DNA from 3 places in the Sporosarcina sp. FSL W7-1349 genome. Region 3 is predicted to be linked to each of the others. Evidence: a T-box and tRNA genes for the amino acid it is inferred to sense, from the RefSeq annotation. Region 3 holds a T-box; the other regions hold tRNA genes.
The links. The T-box of region 3 lies ahead of leuS (leucine--tRNA ligase). A T-box ahead of a tRNA ligase gene usually reads a tRNA of that ligase, here a tRNA-Leu.
Positions count from the first base shown of each region.

Region 1: it has a tRNA-Leu gene. The T-box ahead of leuS (leucine--tRNA ligase) is inferred to sense a tRNA for this amino acid. The anticodon was not compared.
Region 2: it has a tRNA-Leu gene. The T-box ahead of leuS (leucine--tRNA ligase) is inferred to sense a tRNA for this amino acid. The anticodon was not compared.

Region 1 is NZ_JBBOOK010000003.1:230-10,390, reverse strand. It holds gene MKY41_RS18630 (RluA family pseudouridine synthase) at 1-354, shown strand, start outside; gene MKY41_RS18625 (methyl-accepting chemotaxis protein) at 454-1,389, opposite strand; gene MKY41_RS18620 (NCS2 family permease) at 1,591-2,892, shown strand; gene MKY41_RS18615 (hypothetical protein) at 2,944-3,243, opposite strand; gene trmL (tRNA (uridine(34)/cytosine(34)/5-carboxymethylaminomethyluridine(34)-2'-O)-methyltransferase TrmL) at 3,544-4,017, opposite strand; gene queG (tRNA epoxyqueuosine(34) reductase QueG) at 4,031-5,164, opposite strand; gene MKY41_RS18600 (B3/B4 domain-containing protein) at 5,222-5,917, shown strand; gene MKY41_RS18595 (hypothetical protein) at 5,937-6,452, shown strand; gene MKY41_RS18590 (hypothetical protein) at 6,661-7,548, opposite strand; gene MKY41_RS18585 (RNA polymerase sigma factor) at 7,523-8,047, opposite strand; tRNA gene MKY41_RS18580 (tRNA-Leu) at 8,347-8,427, opposite strand; tRNA gene MKY41_RS18575 (tRNA-Cys) at 8,456-8,529, opposite strand; tRNA gene MKY41_RS18570 (tRNA-Gly) at 8,540-8,614, opposite strand; tRNA gene MKY41_RS18565 (tRNA-Gln) at 8,620-8,691, opposite strand; tRNA gene MKY41_RS18560 (tRNA-His) at 8,699-8,774, opposite strand; tRNA gene MKY41_RS18555 (tRNA-His) at 8,805-8,880, opposite strand; tRNA gene MKY41_RS18550 (tRNA-Trp) at 8,912-8,985, opposite strand; tRNA gene MKY41_RS18545 (tRNA-Tyr) at 8,992-9,076, opposite strand; tRNA gene MKY41_RS18540 (tRNA-Thr) at 9,084-9,159, opposite strand; tRNA gene MKY41_RS18535 (tRNA-Phe) at 9,172-9,247, opposite strand; tRNA gene MKY41_RS18530 (tRNA-Asp) at 9,314-9,389, opposite strand; tRNA gene MKY41_RS18525 (tRNA-Met) at 9,393-9,467, opposite strand; tRNA gene MKY41_RS18520 (tRNA-Val) at 9,588-9,663, opposite strand; tRNA gene MKY41_RS18515 (tRNA-Glu) at 9,831-9,905, opposite strand; tRNA gene MKY41_RS18510 (tRNA-Ser) at 9,929-10,019, opposite strand; tRNA gene MKY41_RS18505 (tRNA-Asn) at 10,023-10,097, opposite strand; rRNA gene rrf (5S ribosomal RNA) at 10,139-10,161, opposite strand, start outside.
Region 2 is NZ_JBBOOK010000003.1:287,726-297,886, forward strand. It holds rRNA gene MKY41_RS19915 (23S ribosomal RNA) at 1-2,595, shown strand, start outside; rRNA gene rrf (5S ribosomal RNA) at 2,739-2,854, shown strand; tRNA gene MKY41_RS19925 (tRNA-Val) at 3,028-3,103, shown strand; tRNA gene MKY41_RS19930 (tRNA-Thr) at 3,120-3,195, shown strand; tRNA gene MKY41_RS19935 (tRNA-Lys) at 3,202-3,277, shown strand; tRNA gene MKY41_RS19940 (tRNA-Leu) at 3,292-3,373, shown strand; tRNA gene MKY41_RS19945 (tRNA-Gly) at 3,382-3,456, shown strand; tRNA gene MKY41_RS19950 (tRNA-Leu) at 3,463-3,551, shown strand; tRNA gene MKY41_RS19955 (tRNA-Arg) at 3,564-3,640, shown strand; tRNA gene MKY41_RS19960 (tRNA-Pro) at 3,654-3,730, shown strand; tRNA gene MKY41_RS19965 (tRNA-Ala) at 3,737-3,812, shown strand; tRNA gene MKY41_RS19970 (tRNA-Met) at 3,833-3,906, shown strand; tRNA gene MKY41_RS19975 (tRNA-Ile) at 3,913-3,989, shown strand; tRNA gene MKY41_RS19980 (tRNA-Ser) at 4,009-4,101, shown strand; tRNA gene MKY41_RS19985 (tRNA-Met) at 4,356-4,430, shown strand; tRNA gene MKY41_RS19990 (tRNA-Asp) at 4,434-4,509, shown strand; tRNA gene MKY41_RS19995 (tRNA-Phe) at 4,574-4,646, shown strand; tRNA gene MKY41_RS20000 (tRNA-Gly) at 4,655-4,728, shown strand; tRNA gene MKY41_RS20005 (tRNA-Ile) at 4,731-4,807, shown strand; tRNA gene MKY41_RS20010 (tRNA-Asn) at 4,809-4,883, shown strand; tRNA gene MKY41_RS20015 (tRNA-Ser) at 4,890-4,980, shown strand; tRNA gene MKY41_RS20020 (tRNA-Glu) at 4,988-5,059, shown strand; gene MKY41_RS20025 (TraR/DksA C4-type zinc finger protein) at 5,396-6,136, opposite strand; gene MKY41_RS20030 (1,4-dihydroxy-2-naphthoate polyprenyltransferase) at 6,353-7,264, opposite strand; gene MKY41_RS20035 (isochorismate synthase) at 7,429-8,814, shown strand; gene menD (2-succinyl-5-enolpyruvyl-6-hydroxy-3-cyclohexene-1-carboxylic-acid synthase) at 8,807-10,161, shown strand, end outside.
Region 3 is NZ_JBBOOK010000001.1:140,437-150,597, reverse strand. It holds gene MKY41_RS00790 (BaiN/RdsA family NAD(P)/FAD-dependent oxidoreductase) at 123-1,409, shown strand; gene leuS (leucine--tRNA ligase) at 1,537-3,954, opposite strand; T-box leader at 4,034-4,253, opposite strand; gene MKY41_RS00780 (3-oxoacid CoA-transferase subunit B) at 4,297-4,956, opposite strand; gene MKY41_RS00775 (CoA transferase subunit A) at 4,975-5,661, opposite strand; gene MKY41_RS00770 (TIGR01212 family radical SAM protein) at 5,869-6,828, shown strand; gene MKY41_RS00765 (class I SAM-dependent methyltransferase) at 6,825-7,421, shown strand; gene MKY41_RS00760 (ABC transporter ATP-binding protein) at 7,534-8,337, opposite strand; gene MKY41_RS00755 (SDR family NAD(P)-dependent oxidoreductase) at 8,389-9,111, opposite strand; gene MKY41_RS00750 (hypothetical protein) at 9,800-10,161, shown strand, end outside.

The sequences.
Region 1 (10,161 bases), on a different contig from region 3:
GCTGAAGTCGATGGCTACGTGAAGAGGCCAAGAGGAGCGATCAATTACCCGATCGGCCGCGACCGCCACCACCCGTCCAAGCGACGGGTGTCCCCGTCCGGCCAGTCCGCCCTAACTCATTTCCGTGTGAAACAGCGCACGGACGATTCCACTTTTGTCGAAGCGGAACTCGTGACAGGTCGAACCCATCAAATCCGTGTCCATATGGCCCATATCGGGCATCCTGTCAAAGGCGACACGTTATACGGCGGCAGTGAAACGCCCGATGGGAATTATCGATTAACTGCAACTAAACTTTCTTTTGTACATCCGATTACAGGTAAGCAAACGACGGTGGAAGTAAGCGAAACGTGAGAAGGCAAAAGCGCAGGCGTGAAAGATCGACGCTGGCATGGATTTGACAAAAAAGCATGGACTCCACTCATTCGGAGTTCCATGCTTTTTCTTTTCTATTCAGTTCGTCAGCTGGCGAATGCCGCTTTCCAGCCGTTCGTCCACTTCTTTGGCATCTTCGATATGCTGCACGATCAGATCGTGCGCTTGCGTAAAGAGTTCATTGGCCCCGACTAATTCTTGTTTCACTTTTTCGGAGAGCTGCTTCTGTTGTTCAATCATTTCTTGGATGGATCCAATATCCCCTTGGCTTTCTTCAATCGTGCTAAGGATCGTCTCAATCTTTGAAGCGGTCTCCAAGCTGACGGCAACTCCCTTTTCCACCAGTTCCGCACTTTTCCGGGTCGCTTCCAAAGCTTGTTCGATTTCGTTGCGTAAAGAGGTCGTCAAGGTTTGGATGTTCGCAGTGCTATCGGATGTACTTTCCGCCAGCTTTCTTACTTCTTGGGCAACGACCGCAAATCCTTTCCCATATTCTCCGGCGCGGGCTGCCTCAATGGAAGCGTTCAACGCCAACAAGTTCGTCTGGGCAGCTATGTCTTCAATCACTCCGACAATCGATTGAATTTCGACCGAGCGCTCGCTGAGGTTCTCCATATTCGTCTCGGATGCCTGGATCTGGTTCCCCAATTCTTTGATGACATCCGCAGTCGCATGCACTTCTTTCGTCCCTTCCGTAGCCTCTGCGACCATTACATAGGATTTCTCACGGAGGGAATTTCCGCATTCATTCAATTCCCGTGACTTCTCGGAGGATTGCTCACTTAAATCCCCGACATTCGTAAATCTTTTTTCTATTTGTCCAACGGCCTGCTCCAATACATTGTGCTGGGCATTCACTTTCTCATGTTGGTCGACAGCAGCGGCCAATTCGTTTTTTATATCAGTGATGCGTCCTAGTTCTTCCGTTTCTTTTTCGGCATAAGCCATTTTCAGACGTGCCAGTTCCTCTTTTAATCCTTCGTCTTGGACGGTATTCTTTCTACTTCTAAACAAGTCCATTCCCCCTGTTGGCTTTTTTTCATCATACCATAATTACCTGAGTTTACCAGAGTTCATATGAAAAAATACCCTATCCTAAAGTCATATATGTACCCCGCGTGAAATTCTATAAAAGTAATGATTGCATTTCTCCCCAAAAACGAATATTATGTTAAATGTAATCAATATAGTTCGTGTTTAAAGGAGGGCAACCCTTTGTTTCATTTAAATAAAGCGGGTACAAATGCCAAAACAGAAATTCTAGCAGGAATGACGACTTTTTTGACGATGGTCTATATCGTCATCGTCAACCCGATTATCTTGGCGGATGCCGGTGTGCCGTTCGACCAAGTATTTCTGGCGACCATCATTGCTACCGTAATCGGGACTTTATGGATGGCCTTATTCGCCAATTATCCGATCGCCATCGCCCCCGGGATGGGCTTAAACGCTTATTTTACATCTGTAGTTATTGCATCGGACGGCCAGCTCGATTATCTGACTGCGTTTTCAGCGGTGTTCATCGCGGGATTGCTGTTCATCATCCTATCCATGACTTCATTCCGGGAAAAATTGATTGAGTCCATTCCGGAAAATCTGAAGCATGGCATCACTGCAGGAATCGGATTGTTCATCGCATTTTTAGGGTTGCGATTGTCCGGACTCGTCGCTCCCCACGAGTCCAATTTAGTGAGACTTGGCGACCTGACGTCCCCTCCTGTGTTATTGACCCTATTTGGACTACTTGTCACAATCGTCCTGATGACTTTAAATGTCTATGGCGCCATTTTCATTGGGATGGTCATTACGGGCATTGTAGCTTTCTTTACGAATCAACTTCATTTCGAAGGTGCGCCTTGGAAGCTTCCACACTTGCCGGAGGGCATCCTCGTCTGGAATCCGCTCCAAGCGGTCGGAGATGTCGTTTCGCATGGTCTGTACGGCGTCGTCTTCGCGTTTTTAATAGTCACCTTATTCGATACGACGGGCACGATGATCGGCGTCGCCAAACAAGCCGGCCTTATGAAAGGGAAATCACTGCCGCGGGCGCGTCATGCGCTATTGGCTGATTCTGTAGCCGCTACAATAGGTTCCATGTTCGGAACAAGCCCGACATCCGCTTACGTCGAGTCCTCTTCGGGTGTCGCTGTCGGAGGGCGTACCGGGCTTACGACGCTGACTGTGGCCATCCTCTTTATCGGAGCCGCCTTTTTCAGCCCGGTCGTCTCAGCGCTCTCCGGGGTCTCGGCTATCACCGCTCCCGCGCTTATTATCGTCGGCAGTTTGATGATAGGCGTAGTGAAGCAAATTGACTGGGATCAATTTGACGAATCGTTTCCGGCGTTCCTTGTCATCCTGACGATGCCGTTGACTTCCAGCATCGCTACGGGGATCGCTCTCGGGTTCATCACTTATCCTTTATTGAAAGTGGTGAAAGGGAAAGGCAAACAGGTTCCCATTCTGCTCTATATTTTTGCCGCTCTCTTCACATACCAATTGCTCTTTTTGCCGCATTAAAAAACTGCCCTTCCGATCACCTTGTCGGAAGGGCAGTTCCTTTTATTCCAATCAAATCCGATAGCGGCTCGACATGAAAGCCGAAACAAATAGCGCGCCCGCTGTTATCAAATGCAAAAGCCATCCAATGACAGGGATGACGCTGGCAACGCTTGTGAAAAGCCCGAGAATCGAAGCGGCTTTCCCTTGTCCCTCTCGGATTGACAGTATGAGTGTGATCGCATGCAGGATGAACATGAGGAAGAGGGCATTATAGCCTGTCCCGATGACAAAGGCGCCACCGATGATTGGGATGGCTAAAAACGCCTCCGCTATGCCTGTGATCCATTTCATGCCGGTTGAATAATTCATAATGCTGTCCCTCCTCAATCCATTAGTTCTTATACGCTCCACGGGATCAAAAGTTTCACTTTTCCCCTCTTTGTCACAAATTTACCGGCCCGCTATACCAATTCATCAAAAACTGGGGTATAATAAACAAAGAACAACTGACATAACGGGAGGTATTTTCCATGACTCTAATTCTTATAATAGCTGTTTGCTTCGCATTCCTATCCGCTATTTTCACCGGTGGATACGAAGACAAACCGGGCAAAGTTAAAAAAGGATGATTGCTGAAAACGGGACAAGCCATTAGGCAGTCCCGTTTTTTTATACTAATCCCGGAAAATTTTGTTGCCGAAGCGCTTCATAGATCAGGATGGAGGCGGTATTCGACAAATTCAAAGAACGGATATTGTCGTTCATCGGAATGCGCAAACATTGCTCCGGACGGCTTTCGATAAGCTCATCCGGCAGTCCGGTCGTCTCTTTTCCAAAAACAAAGAAGAGATCCTTCGATTCATCCGAAAAATCGAAAGAGCTGTACGGCTTCGTCCCGAATTTCGTAATAAAGTAAAACTCCGCATTGGGGAAGGAAGCGAATAACTCCTCAATTCCATCATGATAACGGATATCGACAAACTCCCAATAATCGAGCCCTGCCCGTTTCAACATTTTATCATCCGTCGAAAATCCGAGCGGTTTAATCAAATGGAGTTTCGTCCCCGTCCCCGCGCAAGTTCGCGCGATATTCCCCGTATTGGCTGGAATGAGCGGTTCAAATAAAGCAACATGGATCGTCATCTCTACACTTCCTCTAGTTAAGCTGTTTCTCGATTGCCTTCTCAAGTTCTTCCCGGACGGCATCGTCTTGTTCCAGCAGCAATGCTTCTTCCATCGCGGAATTGCCGGTTTCCGTTCTGATTTCTCCGAGCGCCCACGCCGCGGTGCCCCGAATGACAGGACGGGGATCCTCTTTCAATAAGGTGATCAGCGCAGGAACGGCCGCTTCCTCTTTAAAATGCGCCAATGCAATGATGGCATTCCGTTGGATCGGATTTTTCCCTCGCCACGAACCCGAGACATGGCCAAAACGGTCTTTGAACTGCCGGTTCGATAATTGCAGCAATGGTTCCAGCAATGGCTTGGCCAGTTCCGGATCCGGTTGGAAAGCAGGCTGATGCAAATTATATTTCCTTCTATTCTTCGGGCAGACCGTTTGGCATGTATCACATCCATACAGGCGGTTCCCGATTTCCACACGAAATTCTTCATGAATCGCTGTTTTTGTTTGCGTCAGAAACGCGATACAGCGCTGTGCATTCAGTTGGCCACCTTGGATCAAGGCACCGGTCGGGCACGCATCCAGGCACAGCTTACAATCGCCGCATTCGTCTTCCATCGGTACATCCGGCTCGAATGGTATGTTTGTGATCATTTCACCTAAGTACACATAGGAACCGAACTCCGGTGTAATAATGGAACAGTTTTTACCCGACCAACCGATCCCCGCGCGCTCCGCTACTGCACGGTCCACGAGTTCTCCCGTATCGACCATCGAACGCAACTGGGCAGTTGGCGCGTATTCCTTTATATATTGCTCCAGAAGCTGCAATTTCTCCCGAAGCACTGTATGATAGTCCATTCCCCAGGATGCACGGCAAAAGAGCCCGCGCCGATCCCCTTTTTTTCCTTTCGGGGCATCCTGCATTTTGGATGGATAGGCGATTGCAATGGAAATGATGCTCTCCGCCTCATTCAGAAGCAACGCCGGTTCTGTCCGCTTATCCAAGTCTTTTTCCTCGAAACCGGACTGGTAGCCTAATTCCTGTTGCCGCCTTAATCGGTTTTTCATTTCCCGGAATGGGGCTGCTGTCGTAAAACCAATTTTGTCGATGCCGATGGAAGCCGCATACGTCCGGATCGCTTCTTGCAGCTGAACAGCATTCACCCTCTGTCGCCTCCTTTATGCTAAGATTACTATAAAACCAAGACAAGGGTGATGTCATTGATAATTGAAATGGATCAGAAACTACTGACCGACATGCCCGATTTGAAAATGGGCATTAATTATTATACCAAAATTACAGTGGAAGAATCGCCTCAAATGCTAAAAGGAAGACTGCAACTTTTCCAAGAACAACTTTTCTTTGAAATGGAAGACAAGCCACTTGCCGACTACGTCGGAATCAAAGAATGGCGCAGTGTCTGGAAATCATTAGGGGCAGATCCAAACCGGTATCGCCCTTCTGTCGAAGCCCTGATGCGCCGCGTGAAAAAACAAAATTATATCCAACCGTTCCACAGTGCGGTCGATTTGAATAACTTCTTCTCCTTGCAATATGAAATTCCCGTAGGCATCTATGACTTTGAGAAGACTATCGGCAATATCCGCGTATCTGTCGGTTCCGAAGAGGATGGCTATGAAGGATTGAATGGACGCTTCAACTCCCTGTCCGGCATTTTATTGCTGCAAGATGATTACAGCCCGTTTGGAAGCCCTTTTGTAGATTCAATTCGAACGGCAGTTACGCAAGAGACGACCTCTGCCCTACAAATATTCTTCATCCGGCCTTCCATGGATGCAGAGGAGGCGCTCGAACTGACCACCGCCTGCGCCAATATGTTCACCAGTATTAGCGGAGGAGACTCACAATCATTCGTTTTACATGCAGATGAGCACGTCATTACCATTGAGCCATAGGCTGCTGGAGGAGAAGCAAATGGGAAAGATTACATTGGCGGAAGCCGTAAAATTGAAGAGCATTCTCAAAAAGAAGATTCATGAATTGGAAATGGAAATGCGGCGGGTCGCTTTTACAACGGTAGAAAAAGGGAAAACACCCGTCACAGGGCCCCGTACTTTACCATTGGTCGAAGCTGAATTGGAGCAAGTCCGTTTAGATAGCCGCGTGCTCGATCGTCTCATGTACCGTGCGAATATCGACCATTCGATTGAATTCCAAGGACAGCAACTAGCGATTGTCGAAGCGATTGAACTAGCGACCCAGCTTCGGGCAAAGGCCAGCTTTTTTAAAGAGCTGGCCTCGGCTGATAAAGAAGAAATCCAATTCGGCTACGGGGAAAATACAACTTTCTACCGCATCGCCTTGTTTGATCCGGAAGAGTACAGACTAAAAGCATTACAGGCCGAAAAAGACGCGCACCAATTATCCAATCGCATCAACGCGAAAAACTATGCGATTGAACTGGATTTCGACGACGCGGCCTATTTCTAAACCTTGGTAAGGTGAGAGTCCTTTCCAAGGCATAGGGCACGGGATCTACAGTCCAATTTAATGGAGATCAACCAATGACCTGTACCCATTTATATTGTGACCCATTCCCGATATCCGACTACAGGCAACGCAACCATTACCTGACAAGCAATTTAGTATCGGTCCCCCCTATGGAAAACGCTCCTCCGCTTCGGCGGAAGGAGCGTTTTCAATTTTGAAAAGTACCTGTTTTCTCACCGTCGATCACTAGGAACCATTCCCCTTTTTCCGGGAAGCTCAAAGTGCCATGATAGAATAGCAGTTTTTTCGCTGTAGGTGCATGAACGGCCTCCCCATCCCGCTGAAATATTTGAGTGGAAACAAGCTCACCTTTCGAAGTTCTCACTTCAACGGAAATCTCCCCTTTTCCATCGTTATGCTTTTCAATGAACACTTCTGTTTCCACGCCCGGTTTCATTTCCATCGGGGAATCCGTCAATGTATAGGTCTCCGTTTGAGGAAAAGGTGGCAGGACATCGACGGTGAACTCCTCAAACAGCTCTGTGCCTACATAGAAGGACACTTGCCAATCTCCCTCTTTCGGGAAAGGTGCGAATGTCGTCAACGCATGGGCATCCTCTTCGTATAATGGTTTGCTCAGGAATCCTTCGGATAAAGTAATACGCTCTCCCTGTGCATTGGTAGCTTCTACTTTGAACGGTTCATCCGCCAAAGCCGGTGTGCCCCAGAAAAAGAGCATCAATTTGGCGACCCGGCGCTGGTCCTCTGCCACAAAATGGGCCGGGCCGAGAATGCCTACCTTGCCTTCCACTCCGATCAGCTCATATGGAGGAGCGGAGAACACGTTTCCGTAGTCTGCCAATTGACGTTGCTGTCCCACATTCCAATGAAGCGGATTTCCGCTTTGTGATAGAAATAACATCAAAAGGATTACTGCAATTCCAATGGAAGACAGCAGTGGAGCAATCCGCTTTTTTCGGTTCTGTTCTTCCTCAGATCCAGCCAGGTGTCGTAGGATGGCTTTCTTTTTTTCTTCTGGTAATGAATGTTGCGGAAGGCTTGTAAGCTGATTACGTAATTCCTTTATCTCGTCCATTGGCAGTTTCCTCCTCTTCCAATACTTGTTTAAGCTTCTTTAGTGCCCGATGATACATAACATTCACTGCATTATCCGTGCTGTTCAAAATGGTGGCAGCCTCTTTCGAAGACAGCTCCAAGATCCCTCGGAGAATGACCAATTCCCGAGGCTTCGGGGAAAGGCGACGAATAGCCCGATAAAGCTCCTCTGTAGCCTGGCTGCGGATCAGCTGCCCTTCCACCTCGTCCATCCCCCTTTGCTCAGCACCCAGCAAATGAGCAAGCCGTGACCAACGCTGCCGCCTGCGATACGTATCCAGCACCTGATTGCGCGCAATGGAAATCAGCCATGTCTTCGGATGAGCATCCCCTTTAAAGGTAGACAACTTTTTCAGGGCAATCATGAAAGTATCCTGGACTAGATCTTCCACATCCATCCGTCCGGTAAAATAAATCAAAAAACTGGTAACCTCTCTCTCATATTGATGAAACCAGTCCTCAATTGAATGCCGAGTCACATCGTGTTCCCTCCCTTTATTCATTAGACGTTCCAGATAGATAAATCTTACAAGAGTTTTTATTCAGTGGGGACTTTTTTATCCTTGTAAGGAAATGGGTAATATTCATACGGAGAAGCGCTTCAGATGGGTTCAAGCGGGGGAGTAAAGCAGTGGGCAGAGAAGGGAATGGACTGATGACTGGACCGCACTCTAAAACAGTTTGAAGAGCATTGGCGAGCAGGAGCATTTCTCAAACCTGTTTCCTCCAGCAAATAAATAAAAAACGATACAACCAAAGTTGTATCGTTTTTCGTGGATACCCGAGGCCGGACTTGAACCGGCACGCCTCGCGGCATCGCATTTTGAGTGCGACGTGTCTGCCATTCCACCACTCGGGCATAATATAAAGTTACGAAGCATAAAATCTGGAGGCGGCAACCGGAATCGAACCGGTGGTAAGGGTGTTGCAGACCCGTGCCTTACCGCTTGGCTATGCCGCCGTAGAAAAAGTGGAGCGGAAGACGGGATTCGAACCCGCGACCCCGACCTTGGCAAGGTCGTATTCTACCACTGAACTACTTCCGCAACTACTGGGGTAGCTGGATTCGAACCAACGAATGACGGAGTCAAAGTCCGTTGCCTTACCGCTTGGCTATACCCCAAAATTAATGGGGCGACTGAAGGGAATCGAACCCTCGAATGTCGGAACCACAATCCGATGCGTTAACCACTTCGCCACAATCGCCACTATAATATAACGTGTTCACAACATGGATGGGGCGGCTGAAGGGAATCGAACCCTCGAATGTCGGAACCACAATCCGATGCGTTAACCACTTCGCCACAACCGCCATAAGGTTGGCTAGAAATAGCTAGAATAAATGGCAGGGGCAGTAGGAATCGAACCCACACCAAAGGTTTTGGAGACCTCTATTCTACCGTTAAACTATGCCCCTGTAAAATGGTGGTGGGGGACGGATTCGAACCGCCGAACCCGGAGGGAGCGGATTTACAGTCCGCCGCGTTTAGCCACTTCGCTACCCCACCTAGGGTATGGTGCCGGCGAAAGGACTTGAACCCTCAACCTACTGATTACAAGTCAGTTGCTCTACCAATTGAGCTACACCGGCACGGTGATTAAATGGTGGCTCAGGACGGAATCGAACCGCCGACACAAGGATTTTCAGTCCTTTGCTCTACCGACTGAGCTACTGAGCCACATAATATTTATTAGATTTGAATCGGTATTGAATATTCTGTTCAAACCTATGTATAAAAAACAAATGGCGGTCCCGACCGGGATCGAACCGGCGATCTCCTGCGTGACAGGCAGGCATGTTAACCGCTACACCACGGGACCATTTGGTTGCGGGGGCAGGATTTGAACCTGCGACCTTCGGGTTATGAGCCCGACGAGCTACCACTGCTCCACCCCGCGACGATAGTATTCAAAAGCATTATGACTTTCACGCAATTCGCATAAGGGACACCTTACGCTTCGCTGTCGGTGTTAATCGCATTCTTCGTAATGCGATTTGCTCCACCCGCGATAATATTATGGTGGAGGATGACGGGTTCGAACCGCCGACCCCCTGCTTGTAAGGCAGGTGCTCTCCCAGCTGAGCTAATCCTCCGGTTTAAAGCGTGTTAAGCTGCGCATCTCTTCGTCAGCCGCTTTCGCTCAATCAGTCACGTACTAAGGTACGCTCCTTCTTTATCTCAATTGCTTCCTCGACCTGCTTGCTTCTCCCGCTTTAAACAGGATTCGCAATTAGCTATAAAGGTTTATTGAGAATTAAAATGGTGACCCCTACGGGATTCGAACCCGTGTTACCGCCGTGAAAGGGCGGTGTCTTAACCGCTTGACCAAGGGGCCATATTCAATAAAGGTATAAAAACTGGCGGAGAGCAAGGGATTTGAACCCTTGATACGCGGTTAGCGTATACACGATTTCCAATCGTGCTCCTTCGGCCACTCGGACAGCTCTCCAATTGGCTCCGCAGGTAGGATTCGAACCTACGACCGATCGGTTAACAGCCGATTGCTCTACCACTGAGCTACTGCGGAATAATAACTTTACTAATACTCAGTAGTCATTTGGAATGACAGCCCAGCGACGTCCTACTCTCAC
Region 2 (10,161 bases), on a different contig from region 3:
CGAAGCGACCTGGAAAGGTCCGCCGCAGCGGGTAATAGCCCCGTAGCCGAAAGTCCATCCCCTCCAGAGTGGATCCTGAGTACGGCGGAACACGTGAAATTCCGTCGGAATCCGGGAGGACCATCTCCCAAGGCTAAATACTCCCTAGTGACCGATAGTGAACCAGTACCGTGAGGGAAAGGTGAAAAGCACCCCGGAAGGGGAGTGAAAGAGAACCTGAAACCGTGTGCCTACAAGTTGTCAGAGCCCGTTAAGGGGTGATGGCGTGCCTTTTGTAGAATGAACCGGCGAGTTACGATTCCATGCAAGGTTAAGCCGAGAAGGCGGAGCCGCAGCGAAAGCGAGTCTGAACAGGGCGAATGAGTATGGGGTCGTAGACCCGAAACCAGGTGATCTACCCATGTCCAGGGTGAAGGTAAGGTAACACTTACTGGAGGCCCGAACCCACGTACGTTGAAAAGTGCGGGGATGAGGTGTGGGTAGCGGTGAAATTCCAATCGAACCTGGAGATAGCTGGTTCTCTCCGAAATAGCTTTAGGGCTAGCCTCAAACAACGAATCTCGGAGGTAGAGCACTGTTTGGACTAGGGGCCCATCCCGGGTTACCGAATTCAGACAAACTCCGAATGCCGATGATTTAGGTTTGGGAGTCAGACTGCGGGTGATAAGATCCGTAGTCGAGAGGGAAACAGCCCAGACCACCAGTTAAGGTCCCCAAGTATCCGTTAAGTGGAAAAGGATGTGGCGTTGCCCAGACAACCAGGATGTTGGCTTAGAAGCAGCCACCATTTAAAGAGTGCGTAATAGCTCACTGGTCGAGTGGCGCTGCGCCGAAAATGTACCGGGGCTAAACGGATCACCGAAACTGTGGATTGACACCATTGGTGTCAGTGGTAGGAGAGCGTTCCAAGGGCGTCGAAGCCAGACCGGAAGGACTGGTGGAGCGCTTGGAAGTGAGAATGCCGGTATGAGTAGCGAAAGAAGGGTGAGAATCCCTTCCACCGAATGCCTAAGGTTTCCTGAGGAAGGCTCGTCCGCTCAGGGTCAGTCGGGACCTAAGTCGAGGCCGAAAGGCGTAGACGATGGACAACAGGTTGATATTCCTGTACCACCTCCCCGCCGCTATCAGCAATGGGGGGACGCAGTAGGATAGGGTGAGCGCGCTGTTGGTCATGCGCGTCGAAGCAGTGAGGTGTGGAACGAGGCAAATCCCGTTCCTGTAACATTGAGCTGTGACCGCGAGGGGAATTATTCCCCGGAGTCCCTGATTTCACACTGCCAAGAAAAGCCTCTAGCGAGGCGGGAGGTGCCCGTACCGCAAACCGACACAGGTAGGCGAGGAGAGAATCCTAAGGTGATCGAGAGAACTCTCGTTAAGGAACTCGGCAAAATGACCCCGTAACTTCGGGAGAAGGGGTGCTCTGGTAGGGTGAATAGCCCGAGAGAGCCGCAGTGAATAGGCCCAGGCGACTGTTTAGCAAAAACACAGGTCTCTGCAAAACCGTAAGGTGACGTATAGGGGCTGACGCCTGCCCGGTGCTGGAAGGTTAAGAGGAGAGGTCAGCGCAAGCGAAGCTTCGAATTGAAGCCCCAGTAAACGGCGGCCGTAACTATAACGGTCCTAAGGTAGCGAAATTCCTTGTCGGGTAAGTTCCGACCCGCACGAAAGGCGTAACGATCTGGGCACTGTCTCAACGAGAGACTCGGTGAAATTATAATATGCGTGAAGATGCGCATTACCCGCGACAGGACGGAAAGACCCCGTGGAGCTTTACTGTAACCTGATATTGAATTCCGGTGCAGCCTGTACAGGATAGGTAGGAGCCTTGGAAGCCGGAGCGCCAGCTTCGGTGGAGGCATTGGTGGGATACTACCCTGGCTGTATTGGACTTCTAACCCATGCCCGTGATCCGGGCAGGAGACAGTGTCAGGCGGGCAGTTTGACTGGGGCGGTCGCCTCCTAAAGTGTAACGGAGGCGCCCAAAGGTTCCCTCAGAATGGTTGGACATCATTCGTAGAGTGCAAAGGCATAAGGGAGCTTGACTGCGAGACCTACAAGTCGAGCAGGGTCGAAAGACGGGCTTAGTGATCCGGTGGTTCCGCATGGAAGGGCCATCGCTCAACGGATAAAAGCTACCCCGGGGATAACAGGCTTATCTCCCCCAAGAGTCCACATCGACGGGGAGGTTTGGCACCTCGATGTCGGCTCATCGCATCCTGGGGCTGTAGTCGGTCCCAAGGGTTGGGCTGTTCGCCCATTAAAGCGGTACGCGAGCTGGGTTCAGAACGTCGTGAGACAGTTCGGTCCCTATCCGTCGCGGGCGCAGGAAATTTGAGAGGAGCTGTCCTTAGTACGAGAGGACCGGGATGGACACACCGCTGGTGTACCAGTTGTCTTGCCAAAGGCATCGCTGGGTAGCTATGTGTGGACGGGATAAATGCTGAAAGCATCTAAGCATGAAGCCCCCCTCGAGATGAGATTTCCCTTTACATTCGTAAGTAAGATCCCTCAAAGAAGATGAGGTGGATAGGTCCGGGGTGGAAGTGCGGCGACGCATGGAGCTGACGGATACTAATCGATCGAGGACTTGACCTCAATACAAAGGTTGCATGGCTTGTGGCAGACAATGTTGGTTTTATCCGGTTTTGAACGAACAAGCGACGTTCATGAAAAAAATGCTTGTAATTATCATGAGAATTGATATAATGAATACTGTCTTTGAGAAAAGATAGGACAAGTCTGGTGACGATGGCGAAGAGGTCACACCCGTTCCCATACCGAACACGGAAGTTAAGCTCTTCAGCGCCGATGGTAGTCGGGGGCTTCCCCCTGTGAGAGTAGGACGTCGCTAGGCTTGTAAGGTTCATTACATAGTACAATGCGAAGCTTATCGCACTCCCGTTAAAATTGGGAGAAGCGAGCAGAGCAAGGAAGCGATTGAGCAAGGAAAGGAGCGTACTATCGTACGTGACTGACCAAGCGAATGAAGCTGACGCAGCAATGCGAAGCTTATCGCAATTTTAACTTGGAGGATTAGCTCAGCTGGGAGAGCACCTGCCTTACAAGCAGGGGGTCGGCGGTTCGAACCCGTCATCCTCCACCATATGATTTATTGATTTGCCGGTGTAGCTCAATTGGTAGAGCAACTGACTTGTAATCAGTAGGTTGAGGGTTCAAGTCCTTTCGCCGGCACCACTTTTCGAGCCATTAGCTCAGTTGGTAGAGCATCTGACTTTTAATCAGAGGGTCGCAGGTTCGAATCCTGCATGGCTCACCATTTTAATTTCATACGCGGGTGTGGTGGAACTGGCAGACACGCTAGACTTAGGATCTAGTGCCGCAAGGCGTGGGGGTTCGACTCCCTTCACCCGCACTTTCAATGCGGAAGTAGTTCAGTGGTAGAATACGACCTTGCCAAGGTCGGGGTCGCGGGTTCGAATCCCGTCTTCCGCTCCAGATTTTGCCGGGGTGGCGGAACTGGCAGACGCACAGGACTTAAAATCCTGCGGTAGGTGACTACCGTACCGGTTCGATTCCGGTTCTCGGCACCAGTTATATCAAGTGCGCCCGTAGCTCAATTGGATAGAGCGTCTGACTACGGATCAGAAGGTTATGGGTTCGACTCCTGTCGGGCGCGCCAACAACACATAGTACGGGAAGTAGCTCAGCTTGGTAGAGCACTTGGTTTGGGACCAAGGGGTCGCAGGTTCGAATCCTGTCTTCCCGACCATTTTCTGGGGCCTTAGCTCAGCTGGGAGAGCGCCTGCCTTGCACGCAGGAGGTCAGCGGTTCGATCCCGCTAGGCTCCACCAACAATTTCAATAAAGATCCTGGCGGCGTAGCTCAGCTGGCTAGAGCGTACGGTTCATACCCGTAAGGTCGGGGGTTCGATCCCCTCTGCCGCCATCTTAAGGACCTTTAGCTCAGTTGGTTAGAGCAGACGGCTCATAACCGTCCGGTCGCAGGTTCGAGTCCTGCAAGGTCCACCAGAATTTATTACTACTATACGGAGGAATACCCAAGCCTGGCTGAAGGGATCGGTCTTGAAAACCGACAGGGGTGTTAAAGCCCGCGGGGGTTCGAATCCCTCTTCCTCCGCCATTTTTACTAAAATGGTGTACCTGAAAAAAAGAGTTTCTTAATTCCCAAAGTTGTTGTATACTTATTAGTGTCGGCAACGAAGCGTAAGGCGTACCTTATGCGAAATGTGTTAAAGTCATTATGACTAATGAATATTATTATCGCGGGGTGGAGCAAATCGCATTACGAAGAATGTGATTAACACCGACAGCGGAGCGTAAGGTGTCCCTTATGCGAAATGCGTTGAAGTCATTATAACTAATGAATATTATTATCGCGGGGTGGAGCAGTGGTAGCTCGTCGGGCTCATAACCCGAAGGTCGCAGGTTCAAATCCTGCCCCCGCAACCAAATGGTCCCGTGGTGTAGCGGTTAACATGCCTGCCTGTCACGCAGGAGATCGCCGGTTCGATCCCGGTCGGGACCGCCATTCTTTTCAAAGGTTATACATAAGGTTTGAAAAGCATCGAAAACGCTTCTTCAATCAAATCTGTGGCTCAGTAGCTCAGTCGGTAGAGCAAAGGACTGAAAATCCTTGTGTCGGCGGTTCGATTCCGTCCTGAGCCACCTTCTACGCGGGTGTAGTTTAGTGGTAAAACCTCAGCCTTCCAAGCTGATGATGAGGGTTCGATTCCCTTCACCCGCTCCAATGGGCCTATAGCTCAGCTGGTTAGAGCGCACGCCTGATAAGCGTGAGGTCGGTGGTTCGAGTCCACTTAGGCCCACCATTCCGCAGTAGCTCAGTGGTAGAGCAATCGGCTGTTAACCGATCGGTCGTAGGTTCGAATCCTACCTGCGGAGCCATATAATGGGGAAGTACTCAAGAGGCTCAAGAGGTGCCCCTGCTAAGGGCATAGGTCGCGAAAGCGGCGCGAGGGTTCGAATCCCTCCTTCTCCGCCATATGTTTGGCCCCTTGGTCAAGCGGTTAAGACACCGCCCTTTCACGGCGGTAACACGGGTTCGAATCCCGTAGGGGTCATAATGAAAAAGCGAGAGAATCCTATTTTTGTAGGGTTCTCTCGCTTTTTTTATTACTTTGCTTAGATTGTGTATCAGCGTCTCACTTCGAGCCTCTAATGCTCGAAGTGGGATGCGAGTCAGTCCTCCGTTGCCAATCGAACAGCCAAGGGTTCGTTTGGCTTTAATTCATCTTTGCGGAAATTAAGGCATCCTCAGGATGCGGCGAAGCCAGGCTTTTCAAAACGGCTCCGTTTCCAAAGCCTACCGCAACTGTTGTTTGTCGGGCAGCTGCTCTGTACTTTAGGTTCTTTTGAATTCGTAACATAGGATTCTTCCATGATACAAGATGCCCTTGTTACTTCTTTCGATCATTTACATAACTGTCTTTTTCATGATACGGGATATTTCCCAATGGGGATTCGAGGTTTTCCGCATCTAATCGTTCTTCATATTCTTGTGCTTCCTCGGTCCGGATGAATCCACGTTCTTTTCCGCTCATATCCGTGCCCGTGAACTCTTCTATCTCTTCTGCTGCTCCATTTTGGAGACCGGCATCATATAGCGAGTTGTAGTCATCATAATCCCCTGTAAAATCAGATGGAGTCTCTGAAGTGCCGAACGTCGCGATTTCTGCAAAACTGTCCTTCCCGTCCCTTGATCTTCTTTTGTCAGCAAAGGTGTTCGGATTGGCCATGACGAGGACGTCTTCCTCTGAAGGCCGGTCGCTCGGTACATCTCTTTCCCTTTCTGGAACATGGTCGATGCAAAACGTCGTATATGGAAGGGCCTCCAGCCTTTCGATATCAATTTCCCTCTGACATACTTCGCATTTGCCGTAAGAGCCGTCCTCCAATGCTTGTAAAGCCTGCTCCACTTTGCCGAGTTCTCCCTCCGCATGAATATTGAGTGCCAGGTCCTTTTCTCTTTCAAACAGTTCAGTGCCCATATCACCTGGATGGTTATCATACATGGAGAGCTCTCCGACTTCATCCCGGGGGCTATCCTTAAGATCCGTTTCTCGTTCTGTCTTTCGTAATTCACGCTTCATCATAAGCAGCTCTTGTTTCAACTTCTGCTTTTGTTGATCGGTCAACATAGAGGTCACGTCCTTTTTGGTTATTTCTATAGCATGCTCAATTTTGAATTGATTCATGAATTCAGTGGAGTTCATTCTTTTTAATTCCCTTTCGAAGGCATCGTTTAAACCTACATGCCAAAAAGCCGCACCCGTCATTATATGAAGGGTACGGCTTTTAAGTCCCAGATGCTTGTCCGATGGCGCAGCAGGGACTCCTGGGCTGTTTAGGCCAGCTTACAGTAAATGTCCAATTAGGATTCCGATACCGAGCAGCGTGGCAAACAAAGTGTTGGTCACTGCCGTGTTTTTCATAGCCGGCATCATCTGGATTGGTAACCGATTTTTTCGAAATTCCGAAATGGCGGAAGCCGGCTTTTTCACTGCCAAAAAGATCAGCAACGCCCAAGGGGTCAAGTGACCGAAAAGGACAAGTGCCAAAATCCAGATATACGAAAGGATGAAAAACGACATCAATATCGTGATTGCTTTGGATCGGCCAACTAAGATGGCGAGTGTTCTCCTTCCGCCTTCCTTATCGCTCTCCAAGTCCCGGATATTATTGGCTAGCATGATCCCACCAACCAATAGCACACTCGGAATGGAAAGCAGGACAGCTTCTCTCGTGATTTCTCCCGTCTGGATATAAAAGGCGATGAGAATCAAAAACATGCCCATCACAACACCTGAAAACAATTCCCCAAAAGGCGTATACGCTATCGGATAAGGGCCTCCTGTATAGAAATAGCCGACCATCATCGACAGTGCCCCGACCAGAGCAAGCATCCAAGAGGTTTCGGAACAAATATAAATGCCAATCAGCACGGAAATCCCGTAAAGAGCCAGCGCGAGATTCAGTACTGTTTTCGGCTTCACCCCATTGCGGACGATTGTTCCGCCGATTCCAACGGAGTGTTCCGTATCGAGTCCTCTTTTATAGTCATAATACTCATTGAACATATTTGTCGCCATTTGAATGAGTATACTTGCGATTAGCATGGCGAAAAATAGAGGAAGATGAATTGGTCCTTGTGTTAAAGCAATCATCGTCCCTAAAAAAACAGGCGCAAACGCAGCGGTCAATGTATGGGGACGTGTCAGTTTCCACCAAATGCGCCAGCCGGTATCCGCCTTCATCGTCTGTTGCAAGATTCGTTCGCTCCTTTTTATTCAGTACTCGTCTCTATTGTACTCCAAAATCAAGTTTCTGGACATCCCACCTGCATAAATAATGCCGAATCTTGAAGAATTCTGTATGATAGAATAGAGGTATCAACATACTATGGGCTTCACGAAAATACGGAGGGAACAGAATGAATCGGAAGTTGACCGCTACTCGGGACGCCAAGACCGGCGTCGGCCAAAAAGATATTCGTTTTTTTACAGAGACCATTGATGTAGGCCGAATATCTCCTCTGGCATTTTTTGAAGCGGGGGATTCTTGTTATAAAAACGAACGTTTCTTTTGGCAAAATGCAAATAAAACATTGACTTTGGTCGGCATTGGGCATGCAACAGTCCTGACGACAGATTACGGGGAAGACCGATACACGAGCATATCCAACAGTTGGAAGCAGTTGAGGGAAGCGCTCATCAAAGAAGAAAAGGATATGGAACCTGTTTTGTTCGGCGGATTTTCATTTGACCCGGAAGTGGGTGGGGAGGAGGAATGGAAAGGATTCCCTTCCTCCTATTTCGTTGTCCCTTCCTTCCAATTGAAAATCCAGGACGGCAAGACGATGATTGCCATCAACTTGGTGACGGATCGCGCTTCGTCTGCGGAGGAATTTGAGAAGCTTCGCGAGGAACGGGACAGGCTCCTCCATATTGCACAAGTGGAGGACTTTCCTGAGGTATCGAAGCCTCAAGTGCTCGCAATCGAGGAACGGGAGAAAGAGGGCTATTTAGCAGCTGTGGAACAAGTGACGGAACGGATTCGAGCGGGCGAGGCGGAAAAAGTGGTCATTGCCCGTTCAATTGACCTGCGCTTCCAAGAGCCGGTCCCGTCCATTTCAGCGTTGCATCATATTACGAATGAACAACAAGAGAGCTATCAATTCGGTTTGCAGAAGGATGACCGCCTGTTTTTCGGGGCGACTCCGGAAAGGCTGATCCGGATAGAAAATGGAAAAGCATTCTCCGCTTGTGTCGCCGGCTCGACTCGCCGTGGCAAGTCTGCCGTGGAGGACCGGCTTCTTGGCGAGGAATTGCTTGGAGACCGCAAGAACCGGGAGGAGCATCAATATGTGGTTCATATGATTTCTACAGTGTTCCAATCGTTATGTAAATCGGTGACTGTGCCGAAAATGCCGAAACTGATGAAAATCCGGGATATCCAGCATCTCTTCACACCAGTTGTCGGTGAGTTGGAAGAGGAGATTGATATTTTTGATTTGGTCCGTGCGCTCCATCCCACCCCGGCGCTTGGGGGTTCGCCCACTCATGTTGCGATGGAGATGATCCGGGAGTTGGAAAAGATGGATCGTGGCTATTATGCGGCCCCGATCGGCTGGACGGACACTGCGGGGAATGGAGAGTTTGCCGTTGCAATCCGCTCGGGCCTGCTTGATGGGAATCGTGCTCATTTGTATGCGGGAGGCGGAATTGTCGCAAATTCTGAGAAGGACATGGAATACGAAGAGACTTGGGTCAAATTCAGACCGGTGCTCCGAGCACTTGGAGGAAAGTTGAATGGATAATCGACAAATATTGACCGCTCACGTACGGCGGATTACCGGGGCATTGCTCCAAGCAGGCGTCCGATCGGCGGTTATCAGCCCGGGATCCCGTTCCACTCCGCTTGCCTATGCGTTTGCTTCGACGCCTGACTTGCAGACGCATATACAGGTGGACGAGCGTTCTGCGGCTTATTATGCACTTGGAATGGCCAAGGCATCCGGGCAGCCTGTCGCCTTGCTCTGTACGTCTGGCACGGCAGCTTCCAATTATCACCCTGCCATCACGGAGGCCTATTATGCACGGATTCCACTCGTTGTCATTACAGCGGACCGGCCGCATGAATTAAGAGAAGTCGGCGCTCCGCAGGCGATCGATCAAATCCGGATGTACGGCGGCCATGTAAAGTATAGCGTGGATTTTCCTATGGCTGAAGAGAGCGCCGTGATGGACGATTTCATCGATCGCCATATCCGCAGGGCCCTATCGGTGGCGCAGACCGTTCCGCAAGGTCCTGTCCATTTGAATATGCCTTTCCGAGAACCGCTTTTGATCGACTTTGATTTGCCGGCGTCGCCAACGACGTTCCAAGGGCGGATTCGTTCAAATGACTGCCTGGATGAAAACGCCAAACGGGAGATTGTCGATGTATTGACGAAATCGAATAACGGAATGGTCGTTGTAGGCGAGTTGTCTGCGACACTTGATAAAACCGCCTTTTGGCGATTTGCACAGCAATTGGGCTGGCCGGTCCTTTGCGATCCTTTATCTCAGCTCCGTTCGGAAGTACCGGCTTCTTGTTCATCACTTTGCATCGACCATTACGACGCTATCTTGAAGAGTGAAAGTTTCCAAGAGAAAGCGGTGCCTCAGACGGTGATCCGATTCGGCTCGCACCCGGTGTCGAAGCCATTGGCACTTTATTTATCCGGCGTGCGTCCATCGACAGTACTCGTCGTGGATGAATCGCCTGAATTTCGTGATCCATTCGGTGTGGCGACGCATCATATCCAGGCATCACCCGAAGCGGTCTGGCAACTTGAAGTGTCTGGCTCCAATTCGTCCTACGCAAAGCTTTGGGCACAGGCGAATGAGATCGCATCCGATATTACATCCAATTATGCTGGCAGTATCGGCGACGAAGGGATCTACGCTAAGATGCTATTCGATCATTTGCCGGATGGGAGCGATTTATTTAGCGGCAGCAGCATGCCGATCCGGGATGTCGATACGTTCTTTCGTAAAACGGACCGAGACATTGCAGTATTTGCAAATCGGGGTACAAATGGCATTGATGGCGTCATTTCCTCGGCATTCGGTGTCCAAGAAACACGGAAACGGCCGACTTGGCTGTTAATCGGGGATTTGTC
Region 3 (10,161 bases):
ATCAATACCTATACAATGGGTCGGTTCAGAATGAAAATGGTTACAGAATTTCCCGCATACGCCCAATTCAGCCGACGAGTGTTATAATGTGGACAGATTATAGGTAACGAGGGGATTTTATTATGTCTTACGATAAAAAGAATAATGTGGACGTCATCGTCATCGGCGGAGGGCCCTCCGGTTTGATGGCTTCGATTGCCGCAGCCGAAAACGGAAGGAAAGTCCTACTTCTGGAAAAAGGAAAAAAACTGGGCACGAAGCTTGCGATTTCAGGCGGCGGTCGCTGCAATGTCACGAACCGGCTACCACAAGAAGAGATCGTAAAAAATATCCCAGGCAACGGACGCTTTTTATACGGCCCCTTTTCGGTCTTCAACAATGAAGACATCATCCGGTTTTTCGAAGGGCTCGGGGTCGCATTGAAAGAGGAGGACCACGGGCGCATGTTCCCGGTTTCCAATAAAGCGAAAGATGTCGTAGATGCACTGTTACAGCAGATGGACCGATTGGACGTCCAAGTGAAACTCGAGACACGCGTGAAAAAGCTGCTAATGGATAATGAAAAAGTGCTCGGAGTGCGATTGGAATCGGGAGAGGAAATCCGATCTCAAGCCGTCGTCGTTGCGGTCGGCGGAAAAGCAGTCCCGCAAACGGGGTCAACGGGGGACGGCTATCCATGGGCGGAGCGCGCCGGTCATACAGTGACTGCGTTATACCCGACCGAAGTTCCTTTATTGTCAAATGAATCCTTCATCGTTTCGAAGGAACTGCAAGGACTCGCTTTGCGCGACGTAGCAGTTTCCGTGCTGAACGCAAAAGGAAAAACGCTCGTCACCCATCAGATGGACATGCTCTTCACCCATTTCGGGTTAAGCGGACCTGCCATTTTACGCTGCAGTCAATTTGTAGTGAAAGAGCGGATAAAAAACGGCAATCAGCCCGTCGACATGCGGATCGACTCCCTTCCTTCGGAGAATGAAGAGAAGGCGTTCCAACTCATTCACACATCACTGAAAGACGATCCGAAAAAAGCGGTGAAAAACGCTTTGAAAGGCATTGTCCCGGAACGCTGGTTGCTATTTTTACTGGACAAAGCAGAAATCGATCCGGCCGCAACAGGAGCCACCATCGCATCTGAAAAAATTCGGATGCTCGCGAAACTGTTGAAAGCTTTCACAATGAAAGTGAACGGCACGCAACCGATAGAAAAGGCGTTCGTCACTGGCGGAGGCGTCTCCGTCAAGGAAATCGTCCCGAAGACAATGGCCTCGCGAATGAAAGAAGGGCTCTATTTCTGCGGGGAAATCTTAGACATCCACGGCTACACAGGAGGCTATAATATCACCTCCGCCCTCGTCACCGGCCGTATTGCCGGGATGAGCGCCGGGGAATTCACTTCCGAAATGTGACAGTCACCAAGACAATTTCGACACGATTCAGAATAGTGTCCGAATTGATCAGGTGACTGTCACCTCATCAACAACCTGATCAGCAAAAAATCCGCTGGAAGCTTGGGGCTTCCAGCGGATTTTTTTGTTATCCTCCAACGACGATGTTTACCAACCGTCCAGGAATTGCAATCACTTTTTTCACGTCTTTTCCTTCGAGCAGCTCTTTTACTTTCTCGTCTTCCATGACGGCTTGTTCGAGCTCTTCTTTCGTCGCGTCTTTCGATACGACGATTTTCGTGCGGACTTTGCCGTTCAGTTGGATCGCCATCTCAACTGTGTCGTCCACGAGTTTCGACTCATCGTATGTCGGCCATGCTTTATACGTAATCGTGTCCGTATGGCCGAGTTTTTCCCAAATCTCTTCCGCAAGGTGCGGAGTGATTGGCGAGATGAGCAGAAGGAAGCCCTCAACATACTCTTTCGGAATCGAGTCGACTTTATAGCCTTCATTGATGAATACCATCAATTGAGAAATGGCCGTATTATTGCGCATGCCTTCGAAGTCCTCGGTCACTTTCTTCACCGTCTGATGGTAAACTTTCTCAAGCGGCCCACCGGCTTCCCCGCCGATTTTCGAGCTAAGCGTGCCGTCTTCATTGATGAATAAACGCCAAATCCGATCGAGGAAACGGCGAGCGCCGTCCAATCCGTTCGTCGACCATTCTTTCGACGCTTCCAGCGGCCCCATGAACATTTCGTATAGACGCAGCGTATCTGCGCCATGTGAATGGACGATGTCATCCGGATTGATGACGTTGCCGAGGGATTTAGACATTTTGACATGGCCTTCCCCTAAGATCATCCCTTGGTTGAACAATTTTTGGAATGGTTCTTTCGTTTGGACGACACCGATATCGTATAGCACTTTATGCCAGAAGCGCGCGTATAGCAAATGAAGAACAGCGTGCTCTGCCCCGCCGACATAAATGTCAACCGGCAGCCAACGTTTTGCCAATTCCGGATCGATGATCATGTCGTCATTGTTCGGGTCGATATACCGGATATAATACCAGCAGCTTCCCGCCCATTGCGGCATTGTGTTCGTCTCACGGCGGCCTTTCATGCCTGTTACCGGATCAACGACATTTACCCATTCTTCGATATTGGCAAGCGGCGATTCGCCCGTGCCGCTCGGTCTGATATTGTCCGTCACCGGCAACTTCAGCGGTAATTCCGACTCGTCCACAGGTGACATGGAACCGTCTTCCCAATGAATGATCGGAATCGGTTCGCCCCAATAGCGCTGTCTGGAGAAGAGCCAATCACGGAGGCGATACGTAATTTTCTTTTCACCTTTGCCGTTTTCGACAAACCAAGCGATCGCCTTTTCAATGGCTTCATCCTTGCCTAGTCCATCGAGGAAACCAGAGTTGACGTGTGAACCGTCACCGACATATGCCTCTTTCGAAACATCCCCGCCTTCCACAACCTCGACAATCGGCAAATCAAATTCTTTCGCGAATTCATAGTCGCGTTCGTCGTGTGCCGGAACCGCCATGATGGCGCCAGTTCCGTATGTTGCTAGAACATAATCGGCAATCCAGATCGGCATTTTTTCGCCGCTTGCCGGGTTGATCGCATACGCTCCCGTAAAGACACCGGTTTTTTCTTTCGCCAAGTCCGTCCGTTCCAAATCACTCTTCGATTTCACTTTTTCCAAATATGCTTCGACTGCCGCTTGTTGCTCGGCAGTTGTAATTTGTTCGACCAATTTATGCTCAGGCGCCAACACTGCATACGTTGCGCCGAAAATCGTGTCCGGACGTGTCGTGAATGCTTCGAATGAAAGATCAGTTCCATCAATTTCAAATGTCAGCTGGGCTCCTTCCGAGCGGCCGATCCAGTTGCGCTGCATATCCTTCAAGCTATCCGGCCAGTCCAAATCATCCAAATCCTCAAGCAAGCGATCCGCATATTCCGTAATGCGGAGCACCCATTGGCGCATCGGGCGTCGTTCAACCGGATGGCCGCCTCGCTCGGACTTGCCATCGATCACTTCTTCATTCGCCAATACGGTTCCAAGAGCAGGACACCAGTTGACCGGCACTTCATCGACATATGCCAAACCTTTTTTATACAATTGAATGAAGATCCATTGCGTCCATTTATAATAGCTCGGGTCCGTCGTATTGATTTCCCGGTCCCAGTCATAGGAAAACCCAAGATCCTGCATTTGCCGCTTGAACGTCGCAATATTGCGGGCCGTGAATTCAGCCGGATCGTTTCCTGTGTCCAGCGCATACTGCTCAGCCGGTAGACCGAACGCATCCCACCCCATTGGATGAAGGACATTATACCCTTGCTTCCGTTTGAATGAACTTAAAATATCCGTCGCAATATAGCCTAGCGGATGACCGACATGAAGCCCTGCCCCCGACGGATACGGAAACATATCCAAGGCATAGAACTTCGGCTTGGACGGATCGTCGACCATCTTATATGTTTGGTGATCCTTCCAATATTTTTGCCATTTCTTTTCAATCTCGACATGGTTGTAACTCATGAAAAAATTCCTCCTAATCAAATATGTATCAGTCCGCTAGTCCTGCCATTCAAACGAAAAGACCCCCGTCCCTAAACTTGCAAGGGACGAGAGTCTAAAACGCATTCCCGCGGTACCACCCAAATTGACAGCACGGCTGCCCAACTTGAATCCTTAACGCGGAAAACGGCATGGGTTACTAGTCATTTCACCAATGCAGGCTCCAAGGCGAGTTCATCGCTGCCGTTGCAAGCTCCCACCAACCGCCTGCTCTCTGAAAATCGACATGAACGATTACTAATCCTCTTCAAAACCGACACTATTTGGTACTAGTTTACCCGATTCATCACATTTTAACAACCATCAACTAACGCCTTCTTTGACATCGTTTACAATCAAATCGGCTTCCGTCGAATCGATTACTTCCTGGATCGTATATCCTTCGAACACTTCTTTCAATTCCAAGCCGTTCGGAGTGACATCGATCAACGCCCGCTCCGTGATGATCCGATCGACGACCCCTTTACCTGTCAACGGCAAGGAGCATTCCTTCTTGATCTTCGAGGATCCGTCTTTCGCGACATGATCCATGATGACGATGATCTTCTTCGCGCCATGGACCAGATCCATTGCGCCGCCCATCCCTTTGATCATCTTGCCGGGGATCATCCAGTTGGCCAAATCGCCATTCTCTGATACTTCCATGCCTCCGAGAATTGCGACATCCACATGTCCCCCGCGGATCATCGCAAAAGACTCAGCGCTGTTGAAGTAGGATGATCCGGGAATCGATGTAACCGTTTCCTTTCCGGCGTTGATCAAATCCGGATCGACTTCATCTTTCGTCGGATAGGGCCCGATGCCGAGCAATCCGTTTTCCGATTGCAGGACGACCGTTTTTTCCGGTGATATATAGTTCGCGACTAATGTCGGCATTCCAATTCCAAGGTTGACGTAGTTGCCGTCTTCAATTTCCTTTTCAGCTCTTCTTGCAATACGTTCGCGCACATTTACTTGTCCCATTAATACGATCCCCTTTCCTTATCGAGTCGTCAGACGCTCGATCCGTTTTTCCTGCTCCGCTTGCAGAAGCCCTTGCACGTAGATGCTCGGTGTATGGATCGTAGCCGGATCCAAATCGCCCGCTTCCACAATCTCTTCTACTTCAGCAATGGTCACTTTCCCAGCCGCAGCAATCATCGGGTTGAAGTTTTGCGCCGTTTTATTGTAGATCAGATTTCCGAATTTATCGGCTTTCGCCGCACGGACCAAAGAGAAATCGGCATGTAGCGCTTCCTCCAGGACATATTCCTTGCCATCGAATTCACGGACCTCTTTCCCTTCCGCGATGACTGTCCCTACCCCGGCAGGTGTGAAGAAAGCTGGAATGCCTGCACCGCCCGCGCGAATTTTCTCCGCTAGCGTACCTTGCGGCGTCAATTCCACTTCGATTTCGCCGGCTAGCACTTGGCGTTCAAACTCTTTGTTTTCCCCTACATAGGATCCGATCATTTTCTTGATTTGCTTATTTTTGAGCAGGAGTCCGAGTCCCCAATCATCGACTCCGCAGTTATTAGAAATGACCGTCAAATCCTTGACGCCTTTTTCGACAAGCGCCAAAATGAGCTGCTCCGGAATCCCCACTAATCCGAAACCGCCAACCATTAATGTAGCACCGTCTTCGATGTGTGCGATTGCTTCTTGTGCAGATGAATAAATCGGTTTCATCCAACATCCCCCTTTTGCAATAGTACTTCTCTTTTATTAAAACAGAAGATTTGCAATGTTGCAATGGCAGATACCCTTTTCTCCTTTATTCGGGGGGTGTATCCTTCATCGCGGGAGGAGAATGTGACGACAATTGATCGGTGATGATGAAACATGATGAAACATGAAAAAACATGGTACAATCTACTTGTCAGAGGAGTGAAACATGTGGAAAAACAACTTTTCCCCTTCCCGACCGAAGGGAAACGATATTATACATGGTCCAGGCATTTGAAGGACGAATTCGGTTTCAAAGTGTTCAAAGTCGCCTTGGATGCGGGGTTTGATTGCCCCAATCGAGACGGCACGGTCGCTTTCGGGGGCTGTACGTTTTGCAGTGCAGCCGGATCCGGTGATTTTGCGGGCGACCGGGTGGATCCGATCGATGTCCAATTCGCTGAAATTCGCGATAAAATGCACAAGAAATGGAAAGAAGGCAAGTATATGGCCTATTTCCAAGCGTACACGAACACCCACGCGCCGCTGCCCAAACTGAAGGAAAAATTTGAAGCGGCCTTGGCACAGGAAGGGGTCGTCGCCCTTTCGATCGCCACGCGTCCGGATTGCTTGCCGGATGACGTCGTCGAATATTTGGCGGAGCTGCATGAACGGACTTATCTATGGGTTGAACTCGGCTTGCAGACTGTCCATGAAAGAACGGCAAACTTGGTCAACCGCGCCCATGATTTCCAAACGTACGTCGAAGGGGTCCAAAAACTTCGGAAGCATGGCATCCGCGTCTGCACGCATATCATTAACGGACTGCCGCTCGAGGACTATGACATGATGATGGAAACCACCCGTGAAGTGGCGAAGCTCGACGTCCAAGGCATTAAAATCCATTTGCTTCATCTATTAAAAGGGACACCAATGGTGAAACAATATGAAAAAGGCCAGCTGGAATTCCTGGAGAAAGAGGAGTATATCAAGCTCGTCGCCGACCAATTGGAGATCCTGCCGCCGGACATGATCATCCACCGCATCACAGGCGACGGGCCGATCGAGTTGATGATCGGGCCGATGTGGAGTGTGACGAAATGGGAAGTGCTCAACGGCATCGATAAGGAACTTGAACGCCGGGGCAGCTGGCAAGGGAAATTTTACGAGAAAGCGGTCGAAACGATATGAATCAAATCAAACTTCATCGGGTGCTCCCCTTCGCCAAACGATTGATGGCAGAAACGGTCCTGCCTGGAGAAACCGTGGTAGATGCGACGGCGGGCAACGGCAATGACACGCTATTTTTAGCGGAGCAAGTCGGGGAAGCCGGACATGTCTTCGCCTTCGATATCCAACAGACGGCGCTCGATGCGACAAAGGAACGGCTCGGGGATTTGAATCTTCGCGTCTCCCTCATTTTGGATAGCCATTCCAATGTGTCTGAATATGTGGAAGGTCCGATCGGAGGGGCGATGTTCAACCTCGGCTATTTGCCATATAGTGAAGATTTATCGGTCATCACGAAACCAGAGACGACCATCCAGGCTATCCACCATTTGCTCGGCATGCTGAAAAAAGGCGGAATCATCGCGGTTTCGGTTTATGACGGCCATGAGGGAGGAAAAGAGGAAAGAGACGCTTTACTCTCCTACGTAAAAACATTGCATCAAGCGGACGTGCACGTCATCCGCTACGAACTGCTCAACCAGCGAAACAATCCACCGTTTTTAGTGGCATTTGAAAAGGTCCGGGATTTTGAGGAAATTCGGACAGTGGAATAAGTTCCAATTAGTTGATTACCACATAACATTTTCTGTAAGCGATCATAACGGTACATCTACACAAAGACAGGCAGCAAATTTTCTGCTGCCTGTCTTTCAACGAGTTACTTCCTTATACTTTTGATGACACTTCCGTTTGCTGAACAGATAAATAAGGACGCCCCTCTTGCCATTGCACGGTGACCGGAACATTGAACGTTTCCGACAGCAGCTCATCGGTAACAACTTCCGATTTCGGGCCCGCCGCCACAATGCGACCTTCTTTCAATAGAAGCACATGCGTGATGTCCTTCACCAATTCCTCGATATGATGGGTGACGTAGACGATATGACAGCCGTTTAGGGATACCGTCTCCAACGCCTGCAAAAACTGTTCGCGTGACAAAATATCCAATCCGGAGCACGGTTCGTCCAAAATAAGCATTTTCGGATCACTCATTAACGCCCGCGCAATCAACACCCGCCTCTTTTCCCCTTCCGAGACTAGGTGCACCGACTTCCCTTTCAAATACGATAAACGGAAAGCATCAAGCAGTTGATCGACGCGGGTCCAGTCTGCCTCCGTCACTTCTTCATAAACGCCGAAGCTTGCAAACTTCCCGCTGACGATAACTTTTTCCACCGGATCGTTCTGGAAATATTGCGAAAACCGCTCCAACGAACTGCTCACAAATCCAATCTGCTTCCGGAGTTCAGGCAAGTTCGTCTGGCCGAAGACATTTCCGAAGACAGCCGCCTCTCCGCTCGAAGGAACATTATACGCTGAAATGATATTCAATAAAGAAGTTTTTCCAGACCCATTCAGTCCAAGAATCCCCCAATGCTCATTTTCCCGAATTTCCCAATCAATAGTATGTAAAATCTCTTTTTTCCCTCTTTGGAATGAAACATCTGCTAAAGATACGATCGTTTCCATCCATACTCCCCACTTTCTTCGTTTATTGAATTGTAAAGGGGACAGTCACCTTTACATTTTAAATTGCCGGATGTCAGCGATTGGCCCGACTGCCCGGAAATTTTCCTGCTCCAAAAATGCCAGCAAACTTTCGGCAGTTTGTTCTGCACTGGCCAAAGCCCCTGTCTCTTTGTAATCAATGAACCGATCCAACATCGGGAAATCCTTCCGCTCACTCGCCCGGATCGTCTCCTGCATTTCCGTATCGATGATGCCCGGTGCAATCGAAACGATTTCGACAGGATGCTTCTCCTTCTCCTGCTCCAATGCGACGACACGGGAAAATTGATCCAATCCGGCTTTCGTCGTGCCATAAACACTCCAGCCTGTATACGGATTGCGGCCGGCTCCGGAAGAGATATTCATGATTCGTTTCGGCCCGGCAAACGATCGCAAGGCAGCGATGAACGAATTCGATAGGATCATAGGCGCCGTCAAATTGACGGCAAGGGCAGTCTCCATTACGCCCGCATCCAATGTCCCGGCTAGGCCGATCGGCTCAACCATGCCGGCGTTATTGATCAGCGTAAAAGAGTCTGCCTGCTTCCTATATGAATCGATGACACCTTTCATCACATCCCCAAGCTGGTCGGTCTTGGAGAGGTCGACAGTTATAAATTGTTCAGCATTTGTCGGATTGGTCCGAGCAATTCCGATCACCTGATTGCCTTTCGCCCGCAGTTGCTCAAATAAGGCGGCCCCGATGCCTTTGGAAGCTCCCGTTACAATGAACACATCCAACATTTATTCCCCCTTTTGTATAGGCGGAGAGCCATTCTTCTACAAATAGTGTACCATTTTGTAAAGGTGACAGTCACCTTTACAATTTGAAAACGATTCTGAATATACACTACCCTCTCCAATGAAAGACCGGTTCCAGGTCCTTTTTGAATTTTTTTAGAATCTGGCGCCTTTAAAACTTTAACTATAATCAGTATGCACTTGCCTCCCTCGCCCTCCAACCAACGACGTACCATAAAAGAAGAGGAAGGAATATCTAAAATAAATGAACCAAAAACTCAACCTCCTTTCTCTAAATAAGCTAGAAAGGAGGGGACAACATGTCACTATTTTTTGAAGATGAAATACAAAAAGTGAAGAGGAATATGGATCGCTCAGGATTGGAAGAGTTAATGTCGCAGGACCCTCGCAATAAACCAGGTTGGTCCGACAGAAATCGGAACCAGTATGTAAGACACACTTTTTATCGAAGAAATCAACGGGATTCCGGAAATCGACCCGATGGCTGATGGAACATCATGTAAGAAAAGCGCTGATCTCTTAGGGTCGGCGCTTTTTCTGATTTGTAAAGGATACCGACACCCGATTAAAGACACTTTCCCTTCCCGAACCTCCGTAAATGAACACCCACGTTATCCTAGGCATAAGTTAGATAGGCATAGAATGAAAGGGAGGGATTGACATGGCGAACTTTCTATCGTTTAGCGGTACGGTGACGGCAATCAATGATTTTATAATAGGATCGAACGACCCCATGTCCGGTTGTTATAAATTATTTACATTGGAAAACCCGAACGGTTTAATCGTGAATTTCGTAATAGAACCCGGTACGTATTTCGTAGACCATGTTTTAGTCAAAGTGGGAGATCAAGTAACAGGATTTTATGATGCGAATCTACCTGTGCCGTTGATTTACCCGCCGCAATATCGGGCGGTCGTCATAGCGAAGAATCGACCGGATCAATTTGTCGATGTGGACTATTTCGATCAGCAACTCGTGAACAGTAAAGGCAATTTAAAACTGAATCTGTCCCGACAGACCAA